Regions from separate parts of the Marinobacter sp. NSM genome, predicted to be linked through region 1. Evidence: riboswitches for the same ligand, from Rfam matches in the RefSeq annotation. Region 1 holds a riboswitch; the other holds the start of a gene.
What was found. Region 1 has a riboswitch for cobalamin ahead of ACTZWX_RS05590 (TonB-dependent receptor domain-containing protein). Riboswitches for the same ligand answer to the same signal wherever they lie in the genome.

Region 1 (14,774 bases):
GTGTGAGGGATTGGTTAAACCCAAAGATCCCCTATCGGTGTATCAGTGCCAAAGTGATGCTGTACCTGGGCCTGGAAAAGTTCGGCGGTGGCGATGGCGTCTATCAGGGCGTTGTGGCCGGCGTAGTGGGGTAAGCCATAGCGGGTTCGGCTGTCGGCCAGGCGGATGGAGATGGGTTGTTTGCCCATGAGTTGTTGCCACCGGCTTGGGTTTCGTTTGGGGTGCAGGTGGGCTTCGATGGCCATGGTGTCTATGACCGGGAAGCGGAGTTGTTCTTTCAGGCGCCACTGCAGGGCCCGGTTCAGGAATGGGCGTTCGATGTTGCGGTAGTGGACCACGGGGATTCGGCCGTTGAGGTGTTGGAAGAGGGTGTCGAGCACGTCGGTAAGGTCCGGGGCGTATTCGATTTCGCTGTGGGTGATGCCGTGGATGGTGACGGTGTCTTGCTGCAACGGCAGTTGCGGCCGGACGATCTGGTGCCAGGCTTTGCCGAGTTGAATGCCGCCGAGGGTAAAGGGGACCAGGCCGATGCTGACGATGGAATGGCGGTCGGCATCCAGTCCCGTGGTTTCGAAGTCGAGGGCGACCAGTGGCACCTCTTCAACGGCGGTTTGTGGGTCAGGGCAGCCGGTTTGGTAGAAGGCTCGGATTCGGGCATCCTGCGCTTTTTCTGCGGCTTTTCGGTAGTTGTCTGGCCAGTCCTGTTTGCTGTTTCCGCTTTTGATGCTGTCAGACATTCTTGGTGGCTCCTCCGGCGTTGTAACGGAAGCGCAGGAACTTCTGGGCGTTGCTGACGATCTGGAAGGCGTCTTTCAGATGACTGCGTTCGAACGGGGACAGGTCTTCCGGGCGTACGTTGTTGTCGGGCTCCCGGCCTTCTTCGATGGCCAGGGCCTGGTGGCGGATGCGGACAATGGAGATGAATTCCAGGGCGTCGCGCAGGTTGCCGGCATCGTCTTCCAGCAGGAGTTTGGTCTGGGCGATGTCTTTCAGGCGCTCGAAGGAGTTCTGGGAGCGGCTGCCGCTGGCTAGTGCGTGTACCCGAATCAGGTCCGACAACGGCGCGGTGCCCCTGCGTTTCAGGTTGAAGGTTTTCTGGTGCTTGCCGTCTTCTTCAAGCACGAAAGTGCGGAAGAAGCCGAGCGGTGGTGTGCGGTTCAGGGCGTTCCTGGCCAGGAAGGTAAGGAAGCGCTGACTGCCGCTGGCTTTCTCTACAATCAGGGTTTTCAACTGTTCGGTGAAGTCGGTTTGCCCGTAAATGCCATCCAGGTCGAAGAAGATATTGCTATTGAGCAGGGCTTCCGCCTTGGGGTTTTCGATCCAGTCGGTGAAGTAGCCTTTCCAGACACTCAGCGGTTGTCGCCATTTCGGGTTGGTGGCCATGATATCGCCGGTGCAGTACGCGTAACCACATTCGGCCAGTCCATCGGACACGAACTTGGCCAGCGCCAGAAAATATTCATCGTGCTCTTCAGGTATGAAACTGTCGTCCAGCACCATGGCGTTGTCCTGGTCGGTAACAACCAGCTGTTCATCCCGGGCCATGGAGCCCAGGGCCATGAAGCAGTAGGGCACCGGTGGCGGTCCGAGCTTTTCTTCACCCAGTTCCAGCAGACGTTGGCTGAAGCTGCGACCGATACCGGCCATGGCGCTGCCGATCATGTGGGAGTTGGCGTCTTCGTTGACCATGCGTACAAAGCTGTCGCGGACTTCCAGGCTGATTCTCTTCAGGCCTTTGACGTCGTTCTGGTGGTAGATGTTACTGACCAGGTACAGGCTGCTCTGGCTTTCATACTTGACGATGTCTGACAACGCAATCACGCCCCGCACTTCGTCGCCTTCCATCACCGGCAGGTGGTGCACGTTGTTGTGGAGCATGGTGAGCATGGCTTCGAAGATGAAGGAGCGGGCGCTGATAGTGATCAGTCCTTCCGACATGATGTCGCTGATCGGGGTTTCCGAGGCCAGGGCATGGGTAACCGCACGGGTACGTAGATCCCGGTCGGTGATGATGCCCTGCAATTTCGGGCGTTCGCCGCTTTCATCCATCAACAGCAGCGCCGATACGCCATTGTCTGTCATGATTCTGGCGGCTTCCTGCAGGCGAACGGTGGTCGGAGCGGAAACCGGTTCCCGGGATATCAGGCGGGTAACCTTGGCGGTCATCAGTTCGTTGGATTTCTCTCTACGCGAAACCGCCGAACGCAGTCGGCTGCGGTCTTCAATCTCAACAAAGTCTGCAAAGTTTTCGTCGGTTTCCCACAGGTGCTGAAAGGTGGTATCCGGAATCTTGTAGATCAGGCAATCTTCGATGGCTTTGGCGGGAAACCGGACTTTCTTGTTCATCATCAATCCGAACTGGCCAAAGATTTCGCCCTCGCCCACGCGGTTATACAGTTCACCGGAGCGGCGGAAAATCTCCACGGCGCCGCTGCGGATATAGTGGAGCCAATGATTGGTCTGGCCGAGTTCAAGTATCTGGGTGCCGGCGCGGTAGTAGACCACCTCAATACCGCTGACAACTCGTTCAAGAAGTTCTTCAGGCATGTCATTGAACGGGGGGTATTGGGCAATGTGGTTGCGGATGTCCAACAGTTCGGCCTGCATGGGCTCTCCAGAGTGACTGAGTCTTGATTAAATGTTTGCGTTTGGCTGACCGGGTATTCCAGAGTCTGGCCAAACTATAGCAGCTGTCTGTTCACTTGGTGTACCTTGGCCACGGTGGGTAAGCACGAGAGAGTGTTTTATGGTCAACAAGTTACTGGTTACCGGTGGTATCCGGTCTGGAAAAACAGGGCTGGCGGAGCAACGGGCGCGAGACGCCGGCACAGATGTGGTTTACGTGGCTACCGCCACCGCCGGTGATGATGAAATGGCCCTGCGTATCCGGCGCCACCAGCAGCAACGCCCGGCACACTGGCAGTTGGTTGAGGAGCCGGTTTACCTTGGCCAGGCGCTGTCAGGCCTGGCTGCCGGGCATGATACCTCGCCGCTGGTTCTGGTGGACTGCATGAGTCTCTGGTTGAGTAATCTCCTGTTCGCCGACCGCTCGCTGTTTCAGCCTGAACGTGCCGCCTTCCTGACTGCCGTGGAAACCTATCCGGGCCCGTTGGTGATCGTCACCAATGAGGTAGGGCTGGGCACCATCGGCATGGACCCCCTCACCCGTCGCTTTGCCGACGAGCTGGGGTGGCTCAACCAGGCACTCGCGCAGCGCTGTGATGAGGTGGTGATGTCGGTGGCTGGTCTGCCACTGACCCTCAAGACTGGTGGCTGACCAGGCTGCGGAAGGTGCCAAACTCGGACTGGTCCACCTGAATCCGGCTGCGGCAGGCATAGGGCACGGAAAAACCAGCAAACGATTTCTCCAGGGGAATGCCCAGCACGTTGGCCAGCACCATGCGAATAACGCCACCATGGCAAACCATCAGGATACGCTGGTTCGCAAGTTTTTCCTGCCAGCGATCAAGCCCGAGAGTGACACGCTGGTAGAAGTCGGTAATGGCTTCACCTCCGGGCGGGTTGGAATTTATGGGATCCTGCCAGAAGCGGCTGAGATGGTCGCCATAACGTTCCTGGACCTGCCGCGAAGTTAACCCCTCCCAGTCACCAAATCCGATTTCCCGCAGGTCATCTTCGATGTGCAGGGGAATCCTGCGTCTTTGCGCGAGCTGTTCTGCAAACTGGCGGCACCGCGTCATCGGCGAGCTGACAATGGCATCCCAATGGTCGTGATCGTGCACGGCGGCTTCCATCTGCTGCCAGCCGACGGGGCTCAGCGGGTCGTCCTTGCTGCCCCGGAACTTTTGGCCACCCTCGGGTTCGCCATGGCGTATCAGGTCGATTACCGTGGTTGTCATGGTTCTACTCCCCGGATTTTCCGCTGATGCCGGCATCAGCAAAGCTGGCCATGTTGTTATGCAGTGCGCAGGCTGCCCGAAGCAAAGGCAGGGCAACCGCGGCGCCGCTGCCCTCACCCAGGCGCATGCCCAGGTCCAGCAGTGGGGTCGCATCAAGTGCTTCAAGCACCGCGTCGTGACCAGGCTCGGCAGACCGGTGCGCAAACATGAGCCAATCGCGCGCTCCGGGTTGCTGTTTAACCGCCACAAGCGCGGCGGCCGAGACGATAAAGCCATCGACCAATACCGGGATCTTGCGGGCTGCGCAGCCGAGGATGGCACCGGTCAACGCCGCAATCTCGAAGCCGCCGAGGGAAGTCAGCACAGACAAGGCATTTCGGTCGTCGCCATGCCGGGCCAGTGCTTTGGATACCACCCGGGTTTTGCGAGCGACCCCCTGGCTATCAAGGCCGGTGCCCGGCCCTACGAGCTTCCCGGGTGGCAGGCCAAGCAATGCGCAGGCGAGTGCGGCGGCACTGGTTGTGTTGCCGATGCCCATGTCGCCACCGATGAACAACCGGCATCCGGCGTTGGCCGACCGCTCGGCTGCCTGGTCGCCACTGGTCAGTGCAGCAGCTACCTGGCCCGGGCCAAGGGCGGGTGTTTCGGCCATGTTGGCGGTACTGGGGCCGATAATCTGGTGAATGACGCCGGGGAGCATGGGTACCTCGCCGACCGTGCCCAGGTTCACAACTTCCAGGCTGGCGCCGAGTTCCCTGGCCATTACGCTGATGGCCGCGCCACCGCCAGCGAAGTTGGCAACCATCTGGGCGGTGACCTCCTGGGGAAAGGCGGAAACACCTTCAGCACATACGCCATGATCACCGGCAAACACCACCATGCGGACAGGATCAACGGTTGGCTTGTCTGTGCCGTTCAGGGCCGCCAGGGTAATCGCCAGCTGCTCCAGTTGCCCGAGAGAGCCTGGCGGTTTGGTCAGAACCTGCTGTCGCGCTGCGGCAAGTGCGGCGTGTTCGGCTGAGGGGGTGGGGGGCGGTGCTAGCCAGCTTTGAGGCAGGGCCATGACGATGATTCCTTGTGGGCGGAAAACCGAGGATGGTCTTACCGTGAGGCGAAGGTGTCAAGATCAGGCTCCACTCGGTTAGACTTGCCAGCATCTGATTCATGGAGCCCACATTTGGAAACGTTTCTGGTTGCGGTGTTGGTATGTGTCGCGGCGGTTGCACTGGACTGGCTGGTTGGTGAACCGCGCCGGTGGCACCCTCTGGCAGGCTTTGGCCGTTGGGCCTCGGTGGCGGAAGCTGGCCTGAATGGCCAGCCGCAGGCCGCAGCAAGGAGCCTGTGCCTGGGTGCGCTGGCAACCGCAATCGTCGTCACGCCGGTGCTGGCACTGGCTGTAGCGCTGCAATTCTGGCTGGCCGGCTGGCTATGGTTGGTGGCTCAAGTGGCCGGCGTATGGCTCGCAATGTCGTTACGGGGGCTGGCGGAACATGGCCGAGCGGTGTCCACGGCATTGACTGCGGGTGACGGTGACCAAGCCAGGAGAGCGGTAGGGTGGATTGTCAGCCGGGATGCAGCGGCGCTGTCCGACGAGGGGGTGGCCGCAGCTGCCTCGGAATCCATGCTGGAAAATGGTGCCGATGCGGTGTTCTCAAGTCTGTTCTGGTACCTGCTTGCCGGGCTGCCGGGTGTGGTTTTGCACCGATTGATCAACACCCTGGACGCCATGTGGGGCTATCGCAACTCCCGATTTCTTTACTTCGGTCGGTTTGCCGCCAGGCTGGATGACCTCATGAACTGGCTGCCTGCCCGGCTGACTGCCCTCACTTACGCGATGTTGGGAAGTACCCGGGTGGCGCTCCGTTGTTGGCGTACCCAGGCAAGAACCTGGGATAGCCCCAATGCCGGGCCAGTGATGTCGGCCGGGGCGGGCGCCCTTGGTGTGACCCTCGGTGGACCGGCGCCCTATGCCAACGGCATCAAGGAACGGCCAGTGTTAGGTCGTGGTCCCGGGGCCTCGGCAGCGACAATCGAAGGTGCCATTGCCCTGGTACAGCGTGGGGTAATGCTGTGGTTGTCGGTGCTGTTCATCCTCGCCCTTGCCGGCAGCTGGTTGGTGCCTGGAGGTGCAGGATGACGGCCTTCGACCTTCCTGAATCCCCGGAGCATGGCGGGCGGTTACAGGCTGCAATACAGCGTTGGGGCATTCCCCGCGAGCAATGGCTTGATCTGTCCACCGGCATCAATCCGGTACCCTGGCCGGTTCCGGCCATTCCACCGGAGGTATGGCAACGACTGCCAGAGCCGGACGATGGGCTGGAAGAGATCATCCGTTGCTGGGCAGGTGCGCCCGAGCGTGCCAGCTGCCTGCCGGTGGCGGGATCCCAGGCGGCGATCATGGCCCTGCCTGCCGTGCGTGCCAGGATGCATGGTGTTGGTCGGGTGGCGGTGCCCGTGCCGGGATATCGCGAGCACGGTCATGCCTGGCGTCGCGCCGGTTTCGAGGTGGTGGCGATTCCTGAGCAGGCAACAGAACAAGACGATCTGACCTGGCTGGATTCTGTGGATGTTGTGGTGTGGTTACAGCCGAATAATCCGACCGGGCAGCTGGTCGATCCGGCCTGTCTCCTGCTTTGGCAACAACGATTACAGGCACGTGGGGGCTGGCTGGTGCTTGATCAGGCCTTTGTTGAGGGAGAGCCCGGGTTCGGGTTGGAACCCTGGGCGGGTGGGCCGGGTCTGATACTTCTGCGATCACTGGGCAAGTTTTTCGGCCTGGCCGGGATTCGCGCCGGGGCAGTATTGGCCAGCCCGGAACTAACCCGTGCGCTGGCTTTTGAGTTGGGCCCCTGGACCGTCAGTGGCCCGGCGCGTTATCTGATGGCAAGGGCTCTGGCCGACAGGGCATGGCAGGTGGAGGCGCGAGGCAGGCTGCAGACGTCTCGGCTGCGGATGGACGGCGTGCTCAGGACATCTGGCATGCCAGCAGCTACTGGTACGTTGCTGTTTCGCACAATCCATCACGAAAAGGCAGCACAAATAGCGGACGAGTTGGCCCGTCGTGCCATCCTGGTCCGGTGGTTTGATGAGCCGTCAGCCCTGCGCTTCGGTTTGCCGCCTGATGAGACCGGTTGGCAACGTCTGGGAGGTGCGTTGTCTGAATTAACATATCTCATTGACCACCCCCACCCTGGTTGATAGTCTTGCCCGCAATTTCAGGTGCTCTGAGCGTTCCAACCGGGCTGGCGATAGTCCGGCGAACGCAGTGAGTGAAACGGGAAGCCGGTGAGAGCCCGGCGCTGCCCCCGCAACGGTAATCAGGTGAAAGGCAATCCAATGCGCCACTGTGCCTATGGCATGGGAAGGTGATTGCCCCGGAGCATCCGCTCTACCTGGAAGCCCGGAGACCGGCCTGGAATTTGGAGCCCATGAGTTCCAGACACCTACGTTGCGGAGGGCAGCGGCGGTGGGTGAACCGGCCAATGCAATTGATCGACGCCCCTCCACCCTCCGTCAATACAGACATTTCTCCTCCGCATTAATCAGTATCAACCGCACGGGTGAGTGCGGTGCGAAGCGAGTGAAGAAATGAAGCGGTCCAAAGCCTTGTCTGCCCTTGTGTTCATACCTTTTGCTCTACCGGCGACTGGTTCAGAGTCTGAACCCGCCCCGGATACTCTCGAGCCTATTGTTGTAACTGCCACGCTTGGCCCCCGTACGGTGGGAGAAAGCCTGTCTTCGGTGACGGTCATCGAAGAAGAATCCATCCGTCGCGAGGCGCCTGCCGAATTTACCGATCTGCTGGCGGCGCAGCCCGGCATTGATCTGGTCACTAACGGGTCATTTGGCAAGAACACCAGTGTATTCACTCGTGGCACCGCGAATGATTCCACGGTCTTTCTGGTTGATGGGGTGCGCCTTCGCTCTGCTACCAGCGGTGGCGCGCCCTGGCAGTATTTTCCAGTTGATCTGGTCGAGCGTGTGGAAATCGTCAGGGGCCCCCGCAGCGCACTCTATGGCGCTGACGCGGTAGGCGGTGTCATTCAGGCATTTACACTGGATCCAAAGCACGGTAATCGAGGGTGGGTTGAAACCGGAGCAGGCAATTTCAACACTCAGAAAACCAGTGCTGGCGCATCGGCGACTCACGGCGCAACTCGGTTCAGCCTCAGCGGGCTGCACAAGGAAACCGATGGCACCAGAATAGTGAAAGATGGCGAGGACAAAGGCTTTCGCAATACCGCCGGCGTCGGGCGTGTTGTGCATGAATTGCCGAGCGGAGGAGAGGCCAGTCTCGTCATAATGCAGTCAGAGGGCAATACTGAGTTTGACGGTGGCAACACGGATTTTATGATCCGGACCGTCGGCGTCACATTGAATACTCCTGTCAGTGATTATTGGGCGACGTCCATCCAGCTTTCCGAATCTGCTGACGAGCAAGAAAGCTTCCGCAGTGCCGGCGATTCTGTATTCAACACCAAAACCCGAACCGCACGATGGGAAAACACTTTCACCGCAGGCGTGCACGAGCTCGCAGTCGGGGGAGAGCTGCAATCCGACGAAGTGAAAAGCACCATCGAGTTCGATGAGAACAGTCGCACCAATGCCGCGTTATTCACCCAACTGCGCTTAAACTTCGGCCCTTCCGATATTCAGTTATCCTTTCGCGGCGACGACAACGAGGCCTACGGTCGACAGGAAACCGGGGGCATTGCCCTTGGTCACTCGTTTGACCGCGCCCACCGGGTACGGGTGAGTTATGGCACCTCGTTCCGGGCGCCTACGTTCAATGATCTTTACTATCCTTTGGAGATATTCGATTTCGGTGGCAGTTATGCCGGCAACCCGGACCTCAAACCGGAGGAAGGAGCGTCCGTGGAGTTGGGGGTTAGCGGTCGTTACGAACACTGGTACTGGGATGCCGCTCTTTATCAACTGGACGTAGAGAATCTGATTGAACTCCAGAGCATCAGCGGTGATCTCCGGCCTGCCAACGTGAGTGAAGCCCGTATTCGTGGCGCGGAGCTGGCCTCCGGTCTGCGTTCGAATGGTTGGGATCTTGGGGTCAAACTCACCTTGATGGATCCGCGCGACCGTGAGACGGATAACCGTCTGCGTCGTCGCAGTCACCAATCGCTGAGGGTTGACCTGGACCGTCAAATGGGTGCCTGGAGCCTGGGAGGTACCGCTCTGGCCAGTGGTTACCGCTACGATGATGCTAATAACCAAAATCGTTTACCGGGCTACGTCACCTTCAACCTTCGTGCAGGGTGGGAATTTGCTCCGGACTGGACAGCACGGCTGACGCTTCAGAACGTTACGGATAAGGAATACGCGACGGCAACCCGATTTGATGGTTCAGGATACCTGGCGGCGGGCACCGCAGGGTTTCTTTCGGTTCGCTATGACTTCCGATAAAACTGCATAATCTTGCCGGGGAGGCGCCAGTGGGAAAGCTTAAGGGTGTGAGCATACTGCTCGGCTGGATGCTGTTGGCATCTCCGGCCCTGGCATCCTATGTCTGCGCCACGGATGATCTGGGCGAGGAGATATGCCTGGAACACCCGGCAAAACGTATTGCCGCACTTTCGCCTGGGGCGACAGAACTGGCATGGGCGGCGGGCGCCGGTGACCAGGTGGTTGCCGTGGTGGCTTACAGCGATTATCCGCCGGCAGCCCGAGAGGTCGCTTCAGTGGGTAGCCATACCCGCATGGATATGGAACGGCTGCTGGAGCTGCAGCCGGATCTCGTGATTGGCTGGGTAACCGGGAACCCGACGGAGCAGCTGGTCACACTCAAGGATATGGGCGTCCCGGTGTTCTCCATTGAGCCCCGGAGTTTTGAAGCTGTCTCCAACACCATTGAGCGCATCTCCATACTGGCAGGTACTGAAGCAAAAGGCTTTGCAGAGGCAGAGCGATTCCGTCAGGGCATTGCCGACTTGCAAGGGGCGTACGCCAAGGCTGATCCGGTGCCGGTATTTTACCAGGTTTGGGATGAGCCCCTGATGACGGTCAACAGCCAGCACCTGATCGGTGAAATGATTGAACTTTGCGGTGGTGATAACGTGTTTGGTCAGCTGGACCGGCTAGTGCCGAGGATCAGTGCGGAAGCGGTGATTGCGGCGAATCCCGAGGCCATTCTGGCGGGTGGAATGGGTGAGGAGAATCGCCACTGGCTGACGCGCTGGCAGGCATTCCCCAGCATCACTGCGACAGAGCGAAACAACCTGTTTTTTATTCCGCCGTCACTGGTTCAGCGACCGACTCCGAGAATGCTTGAGGGAACGCAATTGTTTTGCGAGAAACTGGAGGTGGCCCGTGGCCGACGGCCCTAGTGGAGTAGCGGTGTGATACGCCCGATCACCCTGCCCCTTGCCATTCTGGCCGTAGCCGGGCTGATCGCCATGTTGATGTCGGTTGGTATTGGCAGTGTCGCAATTGCACCTGCGGATGTGCTGTTGGTGTTTCTGGGTGAGGGCTCCAACCTGCACCGCACTCTGATTCTTGAGCTCCGGCTACCCAGAACGCTGTCGGCCTTTGCCACCGGAGGTCTGCTGGCGGTGGCCGGGGCATTGATGCAGGTGCTGCTGCGTAACCCGCTTGCCGATCCCTATGTATTGGGGCTGTCCGGGGGTGCCGCCGTGGGGGCATTGCTGGCGATGTTGGCGGGGCTCGGCGGCGCGGTTATCTCCGGTTCGGCCTTTGCCGGTGCCATGCTGGCCACCTTGATGGTGTTCGGGCTCGCCCACGGCACCGGCAGCTGGACGCCCTCCCGCCTTTTGCTCACGGGGGTTGTGGTGGCGGCTGGCTGGGGCGCGGTCATTACCTTGATGTTGTCTATCAGCCCGGCCAGAGAATTGCCGGGCATGTTGTACTGGCTAATGGGCGATGTGTCCTACGCCAGGGCGCCCTGGCCGGGGCTTGGCGTGCTGGTGCTGGTCTGTGCGCTGGTGGTGCCTCTTGGCCGCAGTCTGAATGTATTGGCCCGTGGCCCCATGCAGGCTGCAGCCCTGGGGATCTCAGTGCGCCCACTGGAATGGCTGATTTACATACTGGCCAGCCTGCTCACGGCCACGGCGGTGACCATGGCCGGTAGCATAGGCTTTGTAGGGCTGGTGGTCCCGCATATGCTCCGGTTGGTGCTTGGTAACGACCAGCGCCTGATTTTACCGGCCTGTGCGTTAGCCGGTGGCACACTGTTGGTGCTGGCGGATACCCTGGCAAGGGTTGTAATCGCGCCGGAGCAGCTGCCGGTGGGTGTGATCACCGCGCTGTTGGGCGTTCCCACTTTCCTGTATCTGTTGTACCGGAGTCGCTGATGTCCGGTAACCAACGCCCCCCAATGCAAACCCTGAGTACCCGGGAACTGGTCATCGATATTCCTGGCCGGGCCGACGGTTACCCTTTGGATCTGGCAATAAAATCAGGTCAGGTTTGGGGCGTACTCGGGCCCAACGGTGCCGGCAAGACCACGCTGTTGCACACCCTCGCAGGCCTTCGTTCGCCCCGCGCCGGTGCTTTGTTCCTGAATGATGTACCTACAACGAAGCTAAAGCGGAGAGCCCTCTCCCAACAGTTGGGGCTGGTGTTCCAGGACCGACAGGATGGCTTCCCGGCAACGGTACTGGAAACCGCGCTGATCGGGCGTCATCCGTGGCTGGCACCCTGGCAGATGGAAGGGGCAGACGATCTGGCCACGGCAGAGAGATCACTGGAAGCGCTCGATGTCCTGCATCTGAAAAACCGCCTGGTCAGCACCCTGTCTGGCGGCGAACGCCAGCGAGTGGCGATTGCCACGCTGATGACTCAGTCGCCCCATACATGGCTGCTGGATGAACCGACAAATCACCTGGACCTGCACCACCAGGTGGCCGTCATGAAATTGCTCACTGACCGGGCGGCAGCGGGTAACGCCATTTTCATGTGCCTGCACGACCTGAACCTGGCTGCCCGCTGGTGTGATCATATTTTGCTGATGTACCCCAATGGCGAAACCTGCTGGGGCCCGGCCGAAAGGATGCTGGCGCCGAACGCTCTGGAACGTTTGTACAACCAGCAACTGGCAACGGTGGAAGTGGATGGCGCGCCTTTCTTCGTGCCAAAACGAATCTAGCTCATAAGTATCGTGAGGGCAGCGAATTCAGACGACAGGAAAAGCAACACATGTCAGACAACAAAGTCCCAGCGGCCATGATCACCGCCCCGGGTTCCGGCCAGGGCAAATCCATGGTTACGGCCGCCCTGGCGCGCCTGCACCGGAACGCCGGCCGGAACGTCCGGGTGTTCAAACACGGGCCGGATTACCTTGATCCCATGGTGCTGGAGGTGGCCTCCGGTAACCCGGTTTACCAGTTGCACCCCTGGATGATCGGCGAGGACGAGTGCCGGTGGCGGCTGGCCGAGGCCGCCCAGAGCGCCGACCTGATCCTGGTGGAGGGCTCCATGGGGTTGTTTGATGGCAGCCCCAGCAGCGGTGATCTGGCCAAACTGGCGGGTATTCCTGCCTTGCCCGTCATTGATGCCAAAGGCATGGCTCAGACCTTCGGCGCGGTTGCCCTGGGCTTGGCGAGCTTTGATTCCGAACTCCCTGTTCATCAGGTAATTGCCAACAAGATTGGCAGTCCCTACCACGGCGAGCTGTTACGGGAGAGCCTGCCGGATGGCATCAGTCTGTTGGGCGCGATACCCCGAAACGATGCCATGAATATCCCGGACCGGCACCTTGGGCTGGTCCAGGCGGCAGAAATGGACGACCTTAGTGATCGGCTGGATAGAGCGGCCGAAGTCCTGACATCAGCGGGTCTGGATGGACTTCCCAAGCCCGTCCCTTTTCATTTTCAGGCACCACCCAGGCCAGAACCGCTGCTGACCGGGCGCCGGATCGCCGTGGCCAGGGATGCGGCCTTCAGCTTTATATACCGGGCCAACCTGGATCTGCTCACAGCCATGGGCGCTGAGCTGGTGTATTTTTCGCCCCTGCACGATTCGGAAGTACCGATGGCCGACGCGCTCTGGCTGCCGGGCGGCTATCCGGAACTGCATGGCCGGAGCTTGGCGGAAAACCAGCCTATGCAATTGTCGATCCGCGCCTTCCATCAGGCCGGTAAGCCCATTCTGGCAGAGTGTGGCGGGCTAATGGCCTGTGCCGAAGAACTGGCAGACAAAGACGGCACGGTGCATGGCCTGCTGGGCCTGGTACCCGGGCGCGCTACCATGGCTAACCGTTTGACCGCGCTGGGGCTGCAAAGTCTGGAAACCCAGCTGGGCGGGTTGCGGGGCCACACCTATCACCATTCCAGTCTTGATACCCCTTGGCAACCTGCGGCCAGGGCGAAGAAGCAGGCCGGCTCTGACGGAGAGGCGGTGTATCGCCACCAGAATCTGGTGGCCAGCTATTTTCACGGCTACTTCCCGTCGTCGCCGGCCTTGGTTGCCGCGATCTTTCGCGGCGAGGACATCCGGTTTTCCTAATGAATACAAATGCGTGAATCCAAGGAGAGTCATCATGCGTGAACGCGCCAAAGACCCCGAACGCCATGCCAAGCGCATGGCCGCCAAACAGAAAATCATGCAGGAACGTATCGCCCGCGCCCAGAAAGAACAGGGCGTGTTGCTGGTGCTGACCGGCCCAGGCAAAGGCAAGAGCAGTTCCGGCTTCGGCATGGTAGCCCGGGCCCTGGGCCATGGTATGAAAGTGGGCATCGTCCAGTTTATCAAGGGCGCCTTCAGCACCGGCGAGGAAGCGTTCTTCCGGAGCCTGCCGAACGCGACCTACCACGTGATGGGACAGGGCTACACCTGGGATACCCAGAACCGGGAACAGGATGTGCAGAGCGCGACTGAAGCGTGGAATATTGCAGCGGACATGCTCAAAGACGACAGTTATGACCTGATTCTGCTGGACGAACTGAATATCGCACTGAAGTACGACTACATCGACCTGGACCGGGTGCTGGACGACCTGCAGGCCCGGCCGGAGATGCAGCATGTGGTGGTCACCGGCCGTGGTGCTCCCCAGGAACTGATCGACCTGGCCGACACGGTCACCGAGATGGGTGTGGTCAAGCACGCCTTCAAGGATCAGGGCATCAAGGCCCAGAAGGGCGTGGAGCTGTAAATGCCCACCCTGATGGTGCAGGGCACCACCTCGGATGCCGGCAAGACCACGGTGGCGGCGGCCCTGTGCCGCTGGCTGGCGCGTCAGGGCGTGTCGGTGGCGCCGTTTAAACCCCAGAACATGGCCCTGAACAGTGCGGTCACCGTGGATGGTGGCGAAATCGGCCGCTCCACGGCATTGCAGGCGCTGGCCTGTGGTCTGGAGCCCCACAGTGACATGAATCCGGTGTTGCTGAAGCCCCAGAGCGATTGCGGGGCCCAGATCATCCTGCGGGGGAAGGTTCACGGCAATATGGATGCCCTGGATTACCATGCTTACAAGGCCGAGGCCATGGCCTCGGTGCTGGCCAGCTGGCAGGCCCTGAGCGAGCGCTATGATGTGATCATTGCCGAGGGTGCCGGTAGCCCGGCGGAAATTAACCTGCGGGCCAACGACATTGCCAACATGGGCTTCGCCGAGGCCGCTGATTGCCCGGTGCTGCTGGTGGGTGATATCGATAAAGGCGGTGTGTTTGCCCAATTGGTGGGCACCCTGGCGTTGATCTCCGGCAGTGAACAAGCCAGAACGGCCGGATTTATCATCAATCGGTTCCGGGGTGACATTGCGCTGTTGGAGCCCGGGCTGGACTGGCTGGCCGAACATACTGGCAAGCCGGTGTTCGGGGTCTTGCCCTATCTGCACGGGTTGGTGATAGATTCCGAAGACAGTGTCAGTGCCGCCGGCACCAGCGAGGCCGGCGCCTTGAAAGTGGTGGTGCCGGTACTGCCAAGGATCAGCAACCACAATGATTTTGA
Region 2 (14,774 bases), 290 kb from region 1:
TCGAGCCATTTCTGGCGTCTTGCGGCGGCTTCTACCAGCCATCTTGGGTCGATTTCGAAGGCGGTGGCGTAGCGGGCTTTCAGTACCGGTGGGATGCGGTCGATCTGTTGCACGCTGCCGTCGAAGTATTTGAGGTCGTTGACCATGACGTTGTCCCACAGGCCTTCGGCTTTGAGGTCGCGCACCAGGGAGGGATTGACCACGGTGAATTCGCCAGAGAGGTTCGATTTCACGAACAGGTTCTGGTACGCCGGTTCAATGGACTGAGACACACCGACGATGTTGGAGATGGTGGCGGTGGGGGCGATGGCCATGACGTTGCTGTTGCGCATGCCGTGTTTGGCAATCAGCTCGCGCACCGGGGTCCAGTCCAGGCGGCTGTTGGTGTTGAGCGACAGGTCCCCTTCCCGGCGGTTCTCCTTTAACAGGTTGATGGAATCGATGGGCAGGATGCCTTGCTGCCAGAGGGAGCCTTCGTAAGTTTCATAGGCACCCCGTTCGCCGGCCAGGGTGGCGGAGGCGCGGATGGCGAAGTAGCTGAGTTGTTCCATGGCCACATCGGCAAACTCGACCGCTTCCGGGCTGGTGTAGGGCAGGCCCAGTTGGTAGAGGGCATCCTGGAAGCCCATCAGGCCCAGGCCCACGGGGCGGTGTTTGAGGTTCGAGTTCTTCGCCTGGGGTACGGCGTAGAAGTTGATGTCGATGACGTTGTCGAGCATGCGCACGGCGGTGGTCACGGTGCGTTCAAGGCGTTGTACGTCCAGCTCACCGTTGTGAATGTGGGCAGCCAGGTTGACCGAGCCCAGGTTGCATACCGCGATTTCGTCGGCGCTGGTGTTCAGGGTGATTTCAGTACACAGGTTGGAGCTGTGCACCACGCCCTGGTGCTGCTGCGGTGAGCGCAGGTTGCACGGGTCTTTGAAGGTGATCCAGGGGTGGCCGGTTTCAAACAGCACGGTGAGCATTTTGCGCCACAGCTGTTTGGCGGGGAGTTTTTTGAACAGTTTGATCTTGCCCTGCTCCGCCAGCGCTTCGTAATGCTCGTAGCGTTCCCGGAAGGCGTTGCCGTAAAGGTCGTGCAGGTCTGGCGCATCGCTGGGGGAAAACAGGGTCCAGTCCCGGTCTTCGCGCATGCGTTCAATCAGCAAATCCGGCACCCAGTTGGCGGTGTTCATGTCGTGGGTGCGGCGGCGTTCGTCGCCGGTGTTTTTGCGCAACTCCAGGAATTCTTCGATGTCCAGGTGCCAGCTTTCCAGGTAGGCACACACGGCGCCTTTGCGCTTGCCGCCCTGGTTCACCGCCACGGCGGTGTCGTTGACCACTTTCAGGAAGGGCACTACGCCCTGGCTCTGGCCGTTGGTGCCTTTGATGTGGGAGCCCAATGCCCGCACCGGGGTCCAGTCGTTGCCCAGGCCGCCAGCCCATTTACTCAACAGGGCGTTGTCTCTGATGGCACCGTAAATGCCTTCCAGGTCATCGCCGACGGTGGTCAGGTAACAGGACGACAACTGGGAATGGCGGGTGCCACTGTTGAACAGCGTGGGTGTGCTGGCCATGTAATCGAAAGATGACAACAGGTTGTAGAATTCGATGGCGCGGGCATTGGGGTCGTCTTCCCGCAGGGCCAGGCCCATGGCGACGCGCATGAAGAATACCTGGGGCAGTTCCAGGCGCGCCTTGTTCCAGTGCAGGAAGTAGCGGTCGTAAAGTGTTTGCAGGCCGAGGAAACCGAACTGGTGGTCGCGCTCGGGGATGATCGCCGCACCCAGGCGTTCCAGGTCAAAAGCGGCCAGGGCTTCGTCCAGCAATTCGTAGCGGATACCGGCGTGGATGAACGCGCTCAGGGCCTGTGGATAAACCTCTGCCAGCGGCTGGTTGCGGGGCAAGTCCAGGGCCTCGGCGGCTTCCAGGCGCAGCTGCTCCAGCAACAGGCGGGCGGTGACGGCGCTGTAGTCCGGTTCCTGCTCGATACGGCCACGGGCGGTCATCACCAGGGCAGAGAGCACTTCGGTTTCTGCAATGCCGTCGTACAGGTTGCGCAGGGCTTCGTCGACCAGGGATTCGCCGTCAATGCCGTCCAGGCCGGTGGCGGCCTGTTCTACCTGCAGCTTCATCAGGCCCAGGTCCAGCGGCGCCACGCTGCCGTCGGCTTTTTTCACGGTCAGGTGCGGGTGCGCTTCCATGGGCTCTTCGATGGCGCGCTTGCGGGCGTGCTCTTCCCGGTAGAGCACGTAAGCCCGGGCCACCTTTTGCTCTTCGGCACGCATCAGGGCCAGTTCCACCTGGTCCTGGATGTCTTCAATATGCACTTTGCCACCGGCTTTCAGGCGCCGGCTGATGGCTTGCACCACCTGTTCGGTTACCCGGTGCACGGCATCGTTGATGCGGGCCGAACCGGCGGCTTTGTCGCCTTCCACGGCCAGGAACGCTTTGGTCACAGCCACACCAATTTTGGCGGGATTGAATCCAACCAGGGTGCCGTTGCGTTTAATAACTTGAAGGGATTGGGTATCGGCGGCCGGGGCTTCGGCCAGAGCGGTGGCAGACATGGGGCTTCTCCTTGTGCACGCGTTGTTAGTGCAACCTTCGCGTTCACAGGAGAAAAGGCACTCTGGCCACGGACGACACGGACTTTCACGGACAAAAAATGGGGCTGCCATCTTTTGAATATTTGTAGTCCGTGGGTATCCGTGTCGTCCGTGGCCAATAATCCTTACCTGCTCACCTTGAAACGCGAAGGTGCAGTGTCTATCCCTGGCAGGTCTTCGGACTCAGGGGCGTGAACCTGTTGGTTCGGCCTTGCGTGGCGACTTCCCGGCGCTTGCCAGTGTCTTGATGCCACGCTCGTTCCCCAATACCGCTGCGCGTCAGTTCCGGATTCTCACCGGATTCCCGACTACCTTTACGAGTGAAGTGATCAGAGAATGATCACAACATATGGTAGTCAACCAAGGATTTGGTCACTATATACGGACTAATAGCCACTGACAAGGCACTTTATTGCAGGCCCGCTGTCTGCCACTACAGTGGCCCGAAAACAAAAGGACAAGTCTATGAAGCGTTCATCACTGGCAGGCACTGCATGGGTGTTGGCTCTGCTATTGGTCAGCCCGGCGATGATGGCACAAGCGCCTTTACTGCAACCCTTCTCCACCATGAGTTCATTATCTGATGGTTGGGAACCTCTGGAATTTCCCAGAATCGACCGGCACACGCGCTACGAGCTGGTCACGGACGACGGTGTTCAGGTGGTCAAGGCGACTGCTGATAACAGCGCCTCCGGCCTGATTGCCCGATTGTCGTTAGAACCCGGCGAATCGCTGATTCTGCGCTGGCAATGGAAGGTGTCCAATGTGTTCGACCAGGGTGATGCCCGGAAAAAGTCCGGCGACGACTACCCGGCGCGAATCTACGTGGCCTTTGAATTTCAGCCCGACAAAGCAGGCTTCTTTGAACGGGCCAAGCGCAAAACCGTGGAGGTCATGTTTGGCGAGTCCCTGCCGGGTAATGCCCTGAACTACATCTGGGCCAACCGGCTACCAGAGCAATCCATTGTCGCCAATGCCTTCACCGACCAGACCATGATGGTGGCGGTCAATTCCGGCCCGGAGCAAACCGGTGAGTGGGTCACCGTGGAGCGGGATATTGTGGCGGATTACCGGGAAGCGTTCGGGGAGAACCCCCCGCGCATTGTTGGCGTGGCCATTATGTCAGATGCGGATAATACCGGTGAACGGGCAACAGCGTGGTATCGGGATCTGGTGCTTGAGCAGCCCTGAATTGTGGATCGAAAAAAGGCCCCGTATCGGGGCCAAACACGTGAAACGTCGAACCGGTTGTCAGTGGCTGATCATCCACGGCCGCATTGAGGGAAACATTTTCTTACCGTCCGCGGTGTAGAACAGCATGGATTTGCCCGGCTTCGGTGAGCCACAACCACAACTTCGGCTGTGTTCCTTGTCGTGTGCCCTGCGATCGGCAGTCGAAAACATTGGTTCGTGTTTCGAGCGCTCGTTCCGGTCCTGAGCCGATCGTTTGGCCGGGTCCATGGCGGCAATCTCCGGGGGCAGCAATATGACTCGGGGTGACAGCGCCTGACAGGTCGGGCACTCCGCCGGCTTGGCACAGTCTTCCATGGTGGCCAGCTGGTGGAACAACCCGTGTTCCCGACATTTGTAGTCATACACAGGCATGTTGGTTACTCCTTGTCTTTCGACAGAGGCACGTCCATGCCGCCACTGACTTTCTTCTGTGGGCCATCCGCTGACGGGTTGATGTCGAAATCAAAGATGCCGGTTGGCAGCCAGAGCGTTGCACAGGCGTTGGGAATATCAACCACACCGCTGATATGCCCCTCCACCGGCGCACACCCAAGGATCGCGTAAGCCTGTGCCTTGCTGTAGCCGAACTTGGTCATGTATTCGATGGCATTCAGGCAGGCCTGGCGATAGGCCACATGCACGTCCAGATAGTGCTGGCCGCCCTCTTCATCCACCGAGATGCCCTCAAAGATCACATAATCGTCGTAGCGGGGCTTGATGGGGCTGGGCTTGAACACCGGGTTCTTGATGCCGTATTTTCGCACGCCGTCTTTGATCAGGTTCACCCGCAAGTGGATCCAGCCGGCCATTTCGATGGCCCCACAGAACGTAATCTCACCATCCCCCTGGCTGAAGTGCAGGTCGCCCACAGACAGTCCCGCGCCGTCTACGTAAACCGGGAAATACACTTTGGAGCCACGGGAAAGATCCTTGATGTCGCAGTTGCCGCCATGCTCCCTCGGTGGCACGGTTCGCGCGGCCTCAGCGCCAGCCGCCTTGGCCTCGTCCCCTCTCATCTGGCCCATGTGGGCCGTTTCACCGTTAGGCAGAGTAGCCAACTCCGGCACACGGTCAGGGTCCGTTGCTACCAGGCCCGCTTCCCGCTTATTCCATGTATCCAGAAGTTCCTTGGAAGGCAGGCAACCAATCAGCCCTGGATGTATCAACCCGGCAAACTCCACGTTAGGAATGTGCCGTGACTTGGTGAACATGCCGTTGAAGTCCCAGATTGATTTCTGGGCTTCGGGGAAATGTTCCGTCAGAAAGCCACCGCCGTTCTGCTTGGAGAAGAAACCGTTGAAGCCCCACTGGCTCTCCTCAAACGTACCTATGTCCAGAATGTCGACTTCCAGCAGGTCACCCGGCTCTGCGCCTTCGACGCCAATGGGGCCCGACAGGAAATGCACCTGGCTGAGGTCTACATCACGCACGTCGTCGGCGCTGTCGTTGTTCTTGATCTGGCCGCCGGTCCAGTCGTAACACTCCACGATAAAATCGTCACCGGGTTTAACGGTGGCCACCAACGGAATATCCGGGTGCCAGCGGTTGTGGACTTTGTCGTTCTCGTAGGCCGATTTATTCAGATCGATCTTGATGATGGTTTCAGCCATAGCGGGCGCTCCTGTACATTGGCTTGTCTGTTTGAATAACGCCTCTACTATCGGCTGCACGGCATGCCGGGGGTATTCGCCAAATACCCCCGGCGCCTACGTCATTCGACGTATTGGCGAACCTTTATCTCGCCGTTTTCAATGTCTGCGGCGAACTGCTCCGCCTCAGGATGGGCCAGCAACGCCCGCGCAACCGCCGGCTCCAGACGCTGGCGAAATGCCCGTAACATCTCCCGTGCGCCATAACGGCTGTCGTAGCCTCGGCAGAGCTCCCGGCGCAGATTCTCGGACAGAGTCAGTTCTGCATTTTTGCGGGCCAGGCGCTTGTTCAGCCCCGCCAACTCGATATCCAGCAGCGCGTCCAGCCAGTTGTCGGTGAGGGTGTTGTAGTTCAGGATCTGATCAATCCGGTTAAGAAACTCCGGATCAAAATGGCGCCGAAGCGCAGCATCCCGAATGGTTTCGCCAGAGCCGGGTGACAGCCCCAGCCATCGGCGCCAGCCTCGCTGATAGCGGTGATGGTGAGCCTCCGCATCCAATGCGCCGGCGTTACTGGTCATGAAGATCAGGGTATTGCGGAAGTCGATTTCCCGATTGCCGGAGGGGAATACCAACCGGCCAGTATCCAGCACATTCAACAGGGTACGGACTACTTCCTTGCTGGCCTTTTCAATCTCGTCGAACAACACGATGCCGGGCTTGCTGAACGAGCCCTGAACCTTGTCCAGATCGAACAGGCTATGGCCTTCCTTGCTGCCCACGTAACCTGGCGGTGCGCCGGTGAGCGCCGCCGAATAATGTTCCTGTGCCAGGGTATTCATATCGATGCGGCACAGGCCATCGCGGTGGCCATGAATGGCCTCGGCAATCAGCCTTACGGTTTCGGTTTTGCCCACACCGGTCGGGCCAAGAAACAGGTGCACCGCCAGCGGCCGGTTGTCCTCACCGATGTCGGCTTTTACCCGCACCAGCATCGACTCCATCGCCGTGAGCGCCTCATCCTGGCCCACAATGTTTGCTCGCAAACGGGCCATCACAACCTCAGGCTCGAAGCGAAACCGGGAAGCACGAACCGGGCCTGAAGCGGCCCGGTTCTTGTCGTTGGTCTCCCGGTTGGCTTCCAGCCGTTCGTTGATAAACGGCATATGTGCCTCCCGGGCTTAAGCCCCTGCGGATTTTTCCTTGCCGTCAAACGGCAGCTCGCCCACCGGGCACTCAGCCGTGCCCACGGTTTTGCGGGTCATGGCTTCGACATTCTCCTGCGCCTTCTGCGCATCCATCACCCAGGTGCGGTAAAACTCAAACGGGCAATCGGCAATGCCCTTGTCGCCATCGCCGGAGGCATGCACGCCGGTGTAACCCCGATGCAGCAGCTTGAACAGATGGTTCTGGGACTGATCGTTCTGGCGGGCATCGCGAATCTGACTGACCGAGAGCTGGGCATACTGAATGCCCATGTCTTCCTCACCGCACTCGCCAAGAGTACGGCCATCAAACCCGATGATCGCGGAATGGCCAAAGTAGGAATACACACCATCAAAACCACTGGCGTTGGCCACAGCCACATAGCAGTTATTGGCCCAGGCCATGCTCTTGGCCATCATGATCTGCTGCTCCTTGGCCGGGTACATATAGCCCTGGCAGCGCACAATCAGCTCCGCACCCTTCATGGCACAATCCCGCCAGATCTCCGGATAGTTGCCATCGTCACAGATGATCATACTGATCTTCATCCCCTTGGGCCCCTCAGTCACATAGGTGGTGTCGCCAGGGTACCAGCCCTCAATCGGACACCAGGGAATGCACTTGCGGTACTTCTGAACAATCTCGCCTTCATTGTTGATCAACACCAGCGTGTTGTAAGGCGCCTTGTTGGGGTGATCCTCATGCCGCTCCCCGGTCAGGGAAAACACCCCCCAGGTATTGGCCTCACGACACGCCGCCGAGAAAATCGCCGTCTCGTCACCTGGGATGGCTGCAGCGGTGTCCATCATCTCGTCGTTGTCGTACATGATCCCCATGGTGCTGTATTCCGGAAACACCACCAGATCCATCCCCGGCAGCCCCACCTTCATACCTTTGATCATGTCCGCAATCTTACGCGCGTTGTCCAGCACCTCGGCCTTGCTGTGCAGCCGAGGCATCTTGTAGTTCACCACCGCCACACCGACGGTATCGTTACTGCTGGAAATATCACCGTGTCTCATTCTGCTTGCTCCTCACCGCATAGCGGTTGTCACCCATGTCCGGGCCGATGGGGCGGGGGCAGCCTTCCGAAACCGTATGCGCCAGGGATGGCGCATCCGAGCCTACATGGACGTATTCACGGCGTGTTTCGGAAGGCTGCCCCCGCCTCAGCGGCTTGCACCAAACCCCAGAATTAAACGGCCAGATAACTGGCAATCTTGTCCTGATCCGCCTCCTCCCGAAGCTCCTCGTGAACAATCTCCCCCTTCTCGATCACCAGAATCCGGTCCGCCGCATCCATCACAAAACTCAACACCTGCTCCGACACCACAATCGACAACCCTCGCTCATCGCGAATCCGCCGAAGAGTCTTGGCAATGTCCTTGATGATGTTGGGCTGAATACCCTCGGTTGGTTCATCCAGCAGCAACACCTTGGGCCGGGTGGCCAGCGCCCGGGCGATCGCCAGCTGTTGCTGCTGTCCACCAGACAGGTTGCCACCCCGGCGATGCAGCATTTCCTTCAGCACCGGAAACAGCTCGTAAAGATCCTCGGGGATCTTCTTCTCCCCGACAGCAGCCAGGCCGGTCTCAATGTTCTCCTTCACGGTCAGAGTCGGAAAAATCATCCGGCCCTGGGGTACAAAGCCGATCCCTGCCCTCACCCGCTGGAAACTCTTAAGGTTGGAAAGATCCGCACCATCCAGCTGGAGCTGCCCACCTCTGGTCGGCGTCATACCCACCAGGGACTTCATCAACGTGGTCTTGCCCATACCATTGCGGCCAACCACGGCAACGATCTCATTCCTGCCAATCTCAAGGTCTAGGTTCTCAATGATGTTGCTCTGGCCGTAGGCCACCGAATGTTGTTTGACGCTCAGCATGATCAATGCCCCAGGTAGACTTCGATGACTTTCGGGTCCGACTTCACGTGCTCGATGGACCCCTCCGACAACACCTTGCCCTGGTGCATCACCGTTACCCGGTCAGCAATGTCACCCACAAACTGCATATCGTGTTCGATCACCAGAACCGTGTGTTCATGGGTAATCACTTTCAGTAATTCGGCAGTTTTCTTGCGCTCCACCACCGACATGCCCGCTACGGGTTCATCCAACATGATCAGCTTCGGCTTCTGAATCAGCAGCATGCCGATTTCAAGCCACTGCTTCTGACCATGACTGAGCAGAGACGCCGGCTGCTCAAGCATGTCTTCAAGAAAAATGGTCCGGGCAACCGCTTCAATTTCCTCTACCACCGCAAGATCCCGCTTGAACGCCAGGGCGCCCATCACCGAGTGGCCCTGCGGATAAGACACTTCGAGATTCTCGAACACGGTGAGGTCCTCGAACACCGAGGGGGTCTGGAATTTACGCCCAACCCCAGAATGCACAATCTGGTGCTCTTTCATCTTTGTCAGCTCCCGCCCCTGGAAGCGAATGGAGCCTGACGTGGCCCGGGTTTTCCCGCAGATCAGGTCCAGCACCGTGGTTTTACCGGCGCCATTGGGGCCGATGATCACCCGGATTTCGTTTGGGTCCAGGTAGAAGGACAGGTCGTCTACCGCTTTAAAGCCGTCGAACGATACCGTCAGTCCCTCTACCGCCAACAAAAAGTCCTTACTTTTGCTTTTGGCTGCTTTCATCAGGATTTCTCCGGGCTGTACTGGTCAATCATCGAGTCGTAATTACTGGCCTTATCCTCCAGATCCTTGATGTTGGCGGGCGCGGTTGCAGCGACGTTTCGGCCCTCAACAGAGCCTCGCTTTCGCCGAAACAACCGGTCTTCCAGGGGCATGACATAGGTCTGATAAAGACCGGCGAGGCCGTTCGGGAAGGCCAGAACAACACCGATGAACAGCGCACCCATGGCGAAGGGCCAGAGCTCCGGGAAGGATTCGGAAAAACCGCTCTTGGCGGCATTCACCAGCAGTGCGCCGTAGACCGCACCAAGGATGGATAGACGGCCACCCAGTGCGCAGAAGATCACCATCTCGATGGATGCCACGATGCCGATGAACGAGGGCGACATGAAGCCGACGCTCAAGGTAAACAGCGCGCCGCCGATGCCGGCAAAAGCCGCCGCCAGGCAAAACACGAAGATTTTGAAGGCGGCAACGTCGTAGCCGGAAAATCTGACGCGATTTTCCTGGGTACTCATCGCCACCAGGATTCGCCCGAGTTTGCGCTTCTGGATCAGGCGGGCAGCGAACAGACAGACGAACAACAGCGCAACCGTTACGAAGTAGAGGGCCGTTTTTGCTTCATCGGTGCGTATGTCCCAACCCATCAGGGTTCTCAGGTCGGTGATGCCGTTGATGCCGCCGGTGTAACCCTGCTGACCAATGATCAGGATGGTCAGGATGGCCGCGATGGCCTGGGTGATGATGGCAAAGTAGACCCCGCCCACACGCCGGGTGAACATGGCAACGCCGATAATGAAGGCCAGCAGAACCGGCACACCGATCACGGCAATCAGGGTGAAGGCAAAACTGTTGAACGGCTCCCAGAACCAGGGCAAAGCGGTAATCTGGTTCCAGTCCATGAAGTCCGGGATGCCGGGCGTTGACTGTATGGCCGTTGCTTCCGGCGTTGAGGCCTCAAGCTTGAGGTACATCGCCATGCAGTAGCCGCCAAGCCCGAAAAAAACGCCCTGTCCCAGGCTGAGAATGCCTGCTTTACCCCAACACATCACCAGGCCAATGGCCACAAAGGCGTAGGTCAGGTACTTGCCGACCATATTCAATCGGAAGGCATCGAGCATGACCGGCAAAACAACCACCAGTAACAGCGCCAACGCCAGGTAGTACAGCCCCTCTCGGGAGGTAAACCATTTAACAACGGGTGAGTCTTTCATGACGGTCTCCTAGCGACGAATCTTCAGGGCCATGAGTCCTTCCGGGCGCAGCATGAGAATGCCGACAACCACCAGAAGCGTAAGTACCTTGGCCATCGAACCACTCAGGAAGAACTCGAGGGTGGACTGGGCCTGGGAGATGCCAAACGCAGACACAATGGTTCCAATCAGGCTCTGTGCACCGCCAAAGACCACCACCAGGAAGGTGTCCACGATGTAGGCCTGGCCGGAGGACGGACCGGTGGAACCGATCATGGTGAAAGCCGCGCCGGCGATACCCGCAATCCCGCAGCCCAGGGCAAACGTGGCCCTGTCGACACCGGCACTGTTGATGCCCACGGCTTCGGCCATGGGCCGGTTCTGGACCACGGCCCTAACCTTTTTGCCCCAACCGGACCGGTACATCAGGAAGTAAACGGCTATGGCGATGGACAGCGCGATGATCATCACAAACAGCCCGTTGATGGGCAGATCAACCATGTCGGTGACCTGGATTGATCCCATCATCCAGTCTGGCAGCGTGACCCCCACTTCCCTGGCGCCGAAAATCGTGCGGTAGGCTTGCTGGAGAATCAGGCTCAGGCCCCAGGTCGCCAACAGCGTATCCAGCGGCCGCCTGTACAGATGCCTGACCATGGCCCATTCGATAAAGGCCCCCAGCGCCGCGCACACCAGAAAGGCGAAGAGCATGGCGACGAAAAAATAGCCCCCGAACAGACCCGGCAGATAACTCTGAAACGCACTGGAGGTCAGGTAGGTGGTATAGGCACCGAGGATCATGAACTCCCCGTGGGCCATATTGATCACCCCCATCTGACCAAAAATGATCGCCAGGCCGAGTGCCATCAGCACGAACACTGAGAACAGGGACAGCCCGGCGAACCCCTGCATGGCAAATATCGACATCAATTCACTGGTGGTGTAGCCATCAAACATGACCCTTACTCCCTAGAGATAACGCACCCAACCGTTTGGAAAACCGGCGGCCGGCGCCCCTTGGCACCGGCCAGCCGTGCTTACTGGTAACCTTCCGGGAAAGGATCTGGCTCCATCAGGTCTTCTGTTTCGTAGACCACTTTGTACTGGCCATTGCGCTGGGCGTTGCCGATACGGGTCTTGGACCAGAGGTGATGGTTTTCGTGGATACGTACATAACCTTCGGGGGCTTTGGTGAACTCAATGCCCGGTGAGGCTTCACGCACTTTGTCGACATCGAAAGAGCCGGCCTTCTCGACCGCCATCTTCCACAGCCAGGGGCCAAGGTAGGCAGCCTGGGTAACATCACCGATGACCATGTCATCACCCCAGGCTTCTTTGAACGCGGCCACAAATTCCTGGTTGTTGGGGTTATCCAGGCTCTGGAAGTACTTCATGGAGGCATAGATGCCCTCCACGTTTTCACCACCGATGCCCCGGATTTCGTCTTCGGTTACAGAGATGGTCAGCAACAGCGGGCTTTCCTTGGTGAAATCAATACCAGCGGCTTTCATCTGCTTGTAGAAGGCAACGTTGGAGCCGCCCACAACCGACGCAAAAATAACATCGGGCTTACGCAACTTGATCTTGTTGATGACCGAGTTGAACTGGGTATGACCCAGCGGGTAATACTCCTCGCCGACTACCTTCAATCCCAGCTTGTCGATGTGTTTGCGAGCGATTTTGTTGGAGGTGCGAGGCCAGATGTAGTCCGAACCCAGCAGGTAGAAGGTTTTGGCGCCCTTCTCTTCAACCGCCCAATCGATACTGGCCAGGATTTGCTGAGTGGCTTCCTGCCCGGTGTAGATCACGTTCGGTGATTGCTCCAGGCCCTCGTAGAACGTGGGGTAGTACAGCATGCCATTGAACTGTTCGATTACCGGCAGGATGGCTTTCCGGGAAGCGGAGGTCCAGGCACCAAAAATGGCCGCGACATTGTCTTGGCGCAGCAGCTTGCGGGATTTCTCCGCGAAGGTGGGCCAGTCACTGGCGCCGTCTTCCTGCACGAACTCGATCTGCCGGCCCAGCACACCGCCAGAGGCGTTGATCTGTTCAATGGCCAGTTTCTCGGCCTGTACTGAACCGATTTCACTGATCGCCATGGTGCCGGTGATGGAGTGCAGTATGCCAACCTTGACGGTGTCGTCTGTCACCGCAAGCCCGGTGGTATTCACCTCGGAGGTGGGGGGTGTGGCCGCCTGTGCCGATGTAGCTAGCATCATGGATGCTGCCAGCGTCATGAGCTTCTTGCGAAGCCCGGTTCCCTTGCCGAATGACCGCCCGTTGGCGGTTGAATCTGTCGTGCCCATGGTTATTCCTCGCAGTGTTGGTATGCCGGTACCGCACTTCAACAAACGAAGCACAGCGCCCACGACACACATTCTGCTCAGGCACTGACACAGAGCCCATTCGGCAATCACCCCAGCGGCCTACGTCATTTGACGCATTCCTGTCACAGGCTCAGCAGGCTAAAACGCGAATACGAAAGCAATAATGTCAGGCGCGATTCCTTATCCGCACCATCACATGGCATGGATCTTGTTCCAGCTGTCAAAGACGGTGCTGCCAACCCGGTAGTTGCACCAAAAAGTCGCGCTCTGTACCAGAAGGCAAGGCACTATGGCCGCAAGACAGAATATTTTTCGGGTCCGGCGACGTTACAACCAGTGGGTTGCCAACCAGACCCTGGAGGACTACGCGCTTCGCTTCACCGCCAAGAGTGCCCGCCGTTGGTCGGCTGCCAGGGTCAGTCATACCGCCCTGGGTGCCATATCCTTTCTGGCCATGGAAGCGATCGGCGGTGCCATTACACTGCACTACGGCTTCGACAATGCCGTTGCGGCCATCCTGGCGGTCAGCCTAGTGATCTTTCTGACCGCCATACCCATCAGCTACTACGCAGCCCGATATGGCGTCGACATTGACCTGCTCACCCGTGGCGCCGGCTTCGGCTACATTGGCTCCACCATTACCTCGTTGATCTACGCCAGCTTCACCTTCATCTTTTTTGCCATCGAAGCGGCCATCATGGCCATGGCGCTGGAAATGCTCTTCGGCATTCCTCTGGTGCTGGGCTACCTGATCTGTTCGGTGGTGATCATTCCCTTGGTTACCCATGGCATAACCACCATCAGCCGGTTCCAGGTCTGGACTCAGCCCGCCTTTATCGTGCTGCAACTGTTGCCCTTTATTTTCATCATTTTTGCCGATGCGTCATCGGTCAGTGACTGGACCCAGTTTGGCGGTGTCGGTGTATCGGAAGGTCAGGGTTTCAATGTGCTCATGTTTGGCGCTGCCGCCGCCGTGGTTTTCTCGCTGATTGCCCAGATTGGCGAGCAGGTTGATTACCTGCGTTTTATTCCCGAGCCCCAGACGCCAAAGGATAAACGCCGCTGGTGGATAGCGGTGATGGCCGGTGGTCCTGGCTGGATTGTGATCGGGATGATAAAAATCCTGGCAGGCTCTTTTTTGACCGTATTGGCACTGAATCAGGGCATTCCCGCCAGCGAAGCCGCCGACCCTACCCACATGTACCTGGTCGCGTTCAGTTACGTGACCCATTCCCCGGAAATCTCCCTGGCGTTCGCGGGTATTTTCGTCATTCTGTGTCAGATCAAGATCAACGTAACCAACGCCTACGCCGGCTCCATTGCCTGGTCGAATTTCTTCTCCCGGCTCACCCACAGCCACCCCGGCCGCGTGGTCTGGCTGGTGTTCAATGTGGCTATCGCGCTGCTGGTGATGGAACTGGGGGTGTACCGGGCACTGGAAGAGACGCTGGGGTTCTACGGCATCGTCGCCATTGCCTGGGTAGGTGCTCTGGTGGCCGATCTGGTGATCAACAAACCGCTTGGGCTAAGCCCCGCCCACATCGAGTTCAAACGGGCACACCTTTACGATATCAATCCGGTGGGTGTCGGGGCGATGATCACCGCCTCCCTGGTAGGTGTTGTCTGCCACTCCGGCGCGATTGGCCTTTATGCCCAGGCACTCTCGCATTTCATCGCCCTGGCGGTCGCCCTGGTCATGGCCCCGGTTATTGCCTGGCGAACCGGCGGCCGTTTCTATACCGCGCGCCCATTCACACCGATCGCTACCGATCACCAGCTGGTGCAGTGCAGCATCTGCGAGCACGGCTTTGAGCCGGAAGACGTAACCCACTGCCCCGCTTACGCGGGCACCATCTGTTCCCTGTGTTGCTCACTCGACGCACGATGCGACGATGTCTGCAAACCCGGCGGGGGCTATAAGGAACAGCTTCAGCTGTTCCTGGGCAAATTCGTTCCCGATTATCTGCTGGTCCGCCTGCGATCACGCCTCGGTCA

Region 2: it holds a riboswitch for cobalamin, as region 1 does, so the genes downstream of both, ACTZWX_RS06875 (ribonucleoside-diphosphate reductase subunit alpha) here and ACTZWX_RS05590 (TonB-dependent receptor domain-containing protein) in region 1, are expected to answer to the same signal.

The regions. Positions count from the first base shown of each region.
Region 1 is NZ_JBQTCK010000002.1:322,739-337,512, reverse strand. It holds gene ACTZWX_RS05625 (3'-5' exonuclease) at 15-737, opposite strand; gene ACTZWX_RS05620 (putative nucleotidyltransferase substrate binding domain-containing protein) at 730-2,607, opposite strand; gene cobU (bifunctional adenosylcobinamide kinase/adenosylcobinamide-phosphate guanylyltransferase) at 2,747-3,277, shown strand; gene ACTZWX_RS05610 (histidine phosphatase family protein) at 3,261-3,860, opposite strand; gene cobT (nicotinate-nucleotide--dimethylbenzimidazole phosphoribosyltransferase) at 3,865-4,923, opposite strand; gene cbiB (adenosylcobinamide-phosphate synthase CbiB) at 5,038-5,997, shown strand; gene cobD (threonine-phosphate decarboxylase CobD) at 5,994-7,058, shown strand; cobalamin riboswitch at 7,098-7,290, shown strand; gene ACTZWX_RS05590 (TonB-dependent receptor domain-containing protein) at 7,449-9,278, shown strand; gene ACTZWX_RS05585 (cobalamin-binding protein) at 9,308-10,198, shown strand; gene ACTZWX_RS05580 (FecCD family ABC transporter permease) at 10,268-11,182, shown strand; gene ACTZWX_RS05575 (ABC transporter ATP-binding protein) at 11,206-11,976, shown strand; gene ACTZWX_RS05570 (cobyrinate a,c-diamide synthase) at 12,027-13,334, shown strand; gene cobO (cob(I)yrinic acid a,c-diamide adenosyltransferase) at 13,369-13,980, shown strand; gene ACTZWX_RS05560 (cobyric acid synthase) at 13,981-14,774, shown strand, end outside.
Region 2 is NZ_JBQTCK010000002.1:608,496-623,269, reverse strand. It holds gene ACTZWX_RS06875 (ribonucleoside-diphosphate reductase subunit alpha) at 1-2,549, opposite strand, end outside; cobalamin riboswitch at 2,740-2,937, opposite strand; gene ACTZWX_RS06870 (DUF3047 domain-containing protein) at 3,117-3,779, shown strand; gene ACTZWX_RS06865 (FmdB family zinc ribbon protein) at 3,840-4,193, opposite strand; gene fmdA (formamidase) at 4,199-5,431, opposite strand; gene ACTZWX_RS06855 (AAA family ATPase) at 5,533-6,576, opposite strand; gene ACTZWX_RS06850 (aliphatic amidase) at 6,592-7,638, opposite strand; gene urtE (urea ABC transporter ATP-binding subunit UrtE) at 7,812-8,501, opposite strand; gene urtD (urea ABC transporter ATP-binding protein UrtD) at 8,504-9,262, opposite strand; gene urtC (urea ABC transporter permease subunit UrtC) at 9,262-10,473, opposite strand; gene urtB (urea ABC transporter permease subunit UrtB) at 10,483-11,409, opposite strand; gene urtA (urea ABC transporter substrate-binding protein) at 11,490-12,758, opposite strand; gene ACTZWX_RS06820 (hybrid sensor histidine kinase/response regulator) at 13,069-14,774, shown strand, end outside.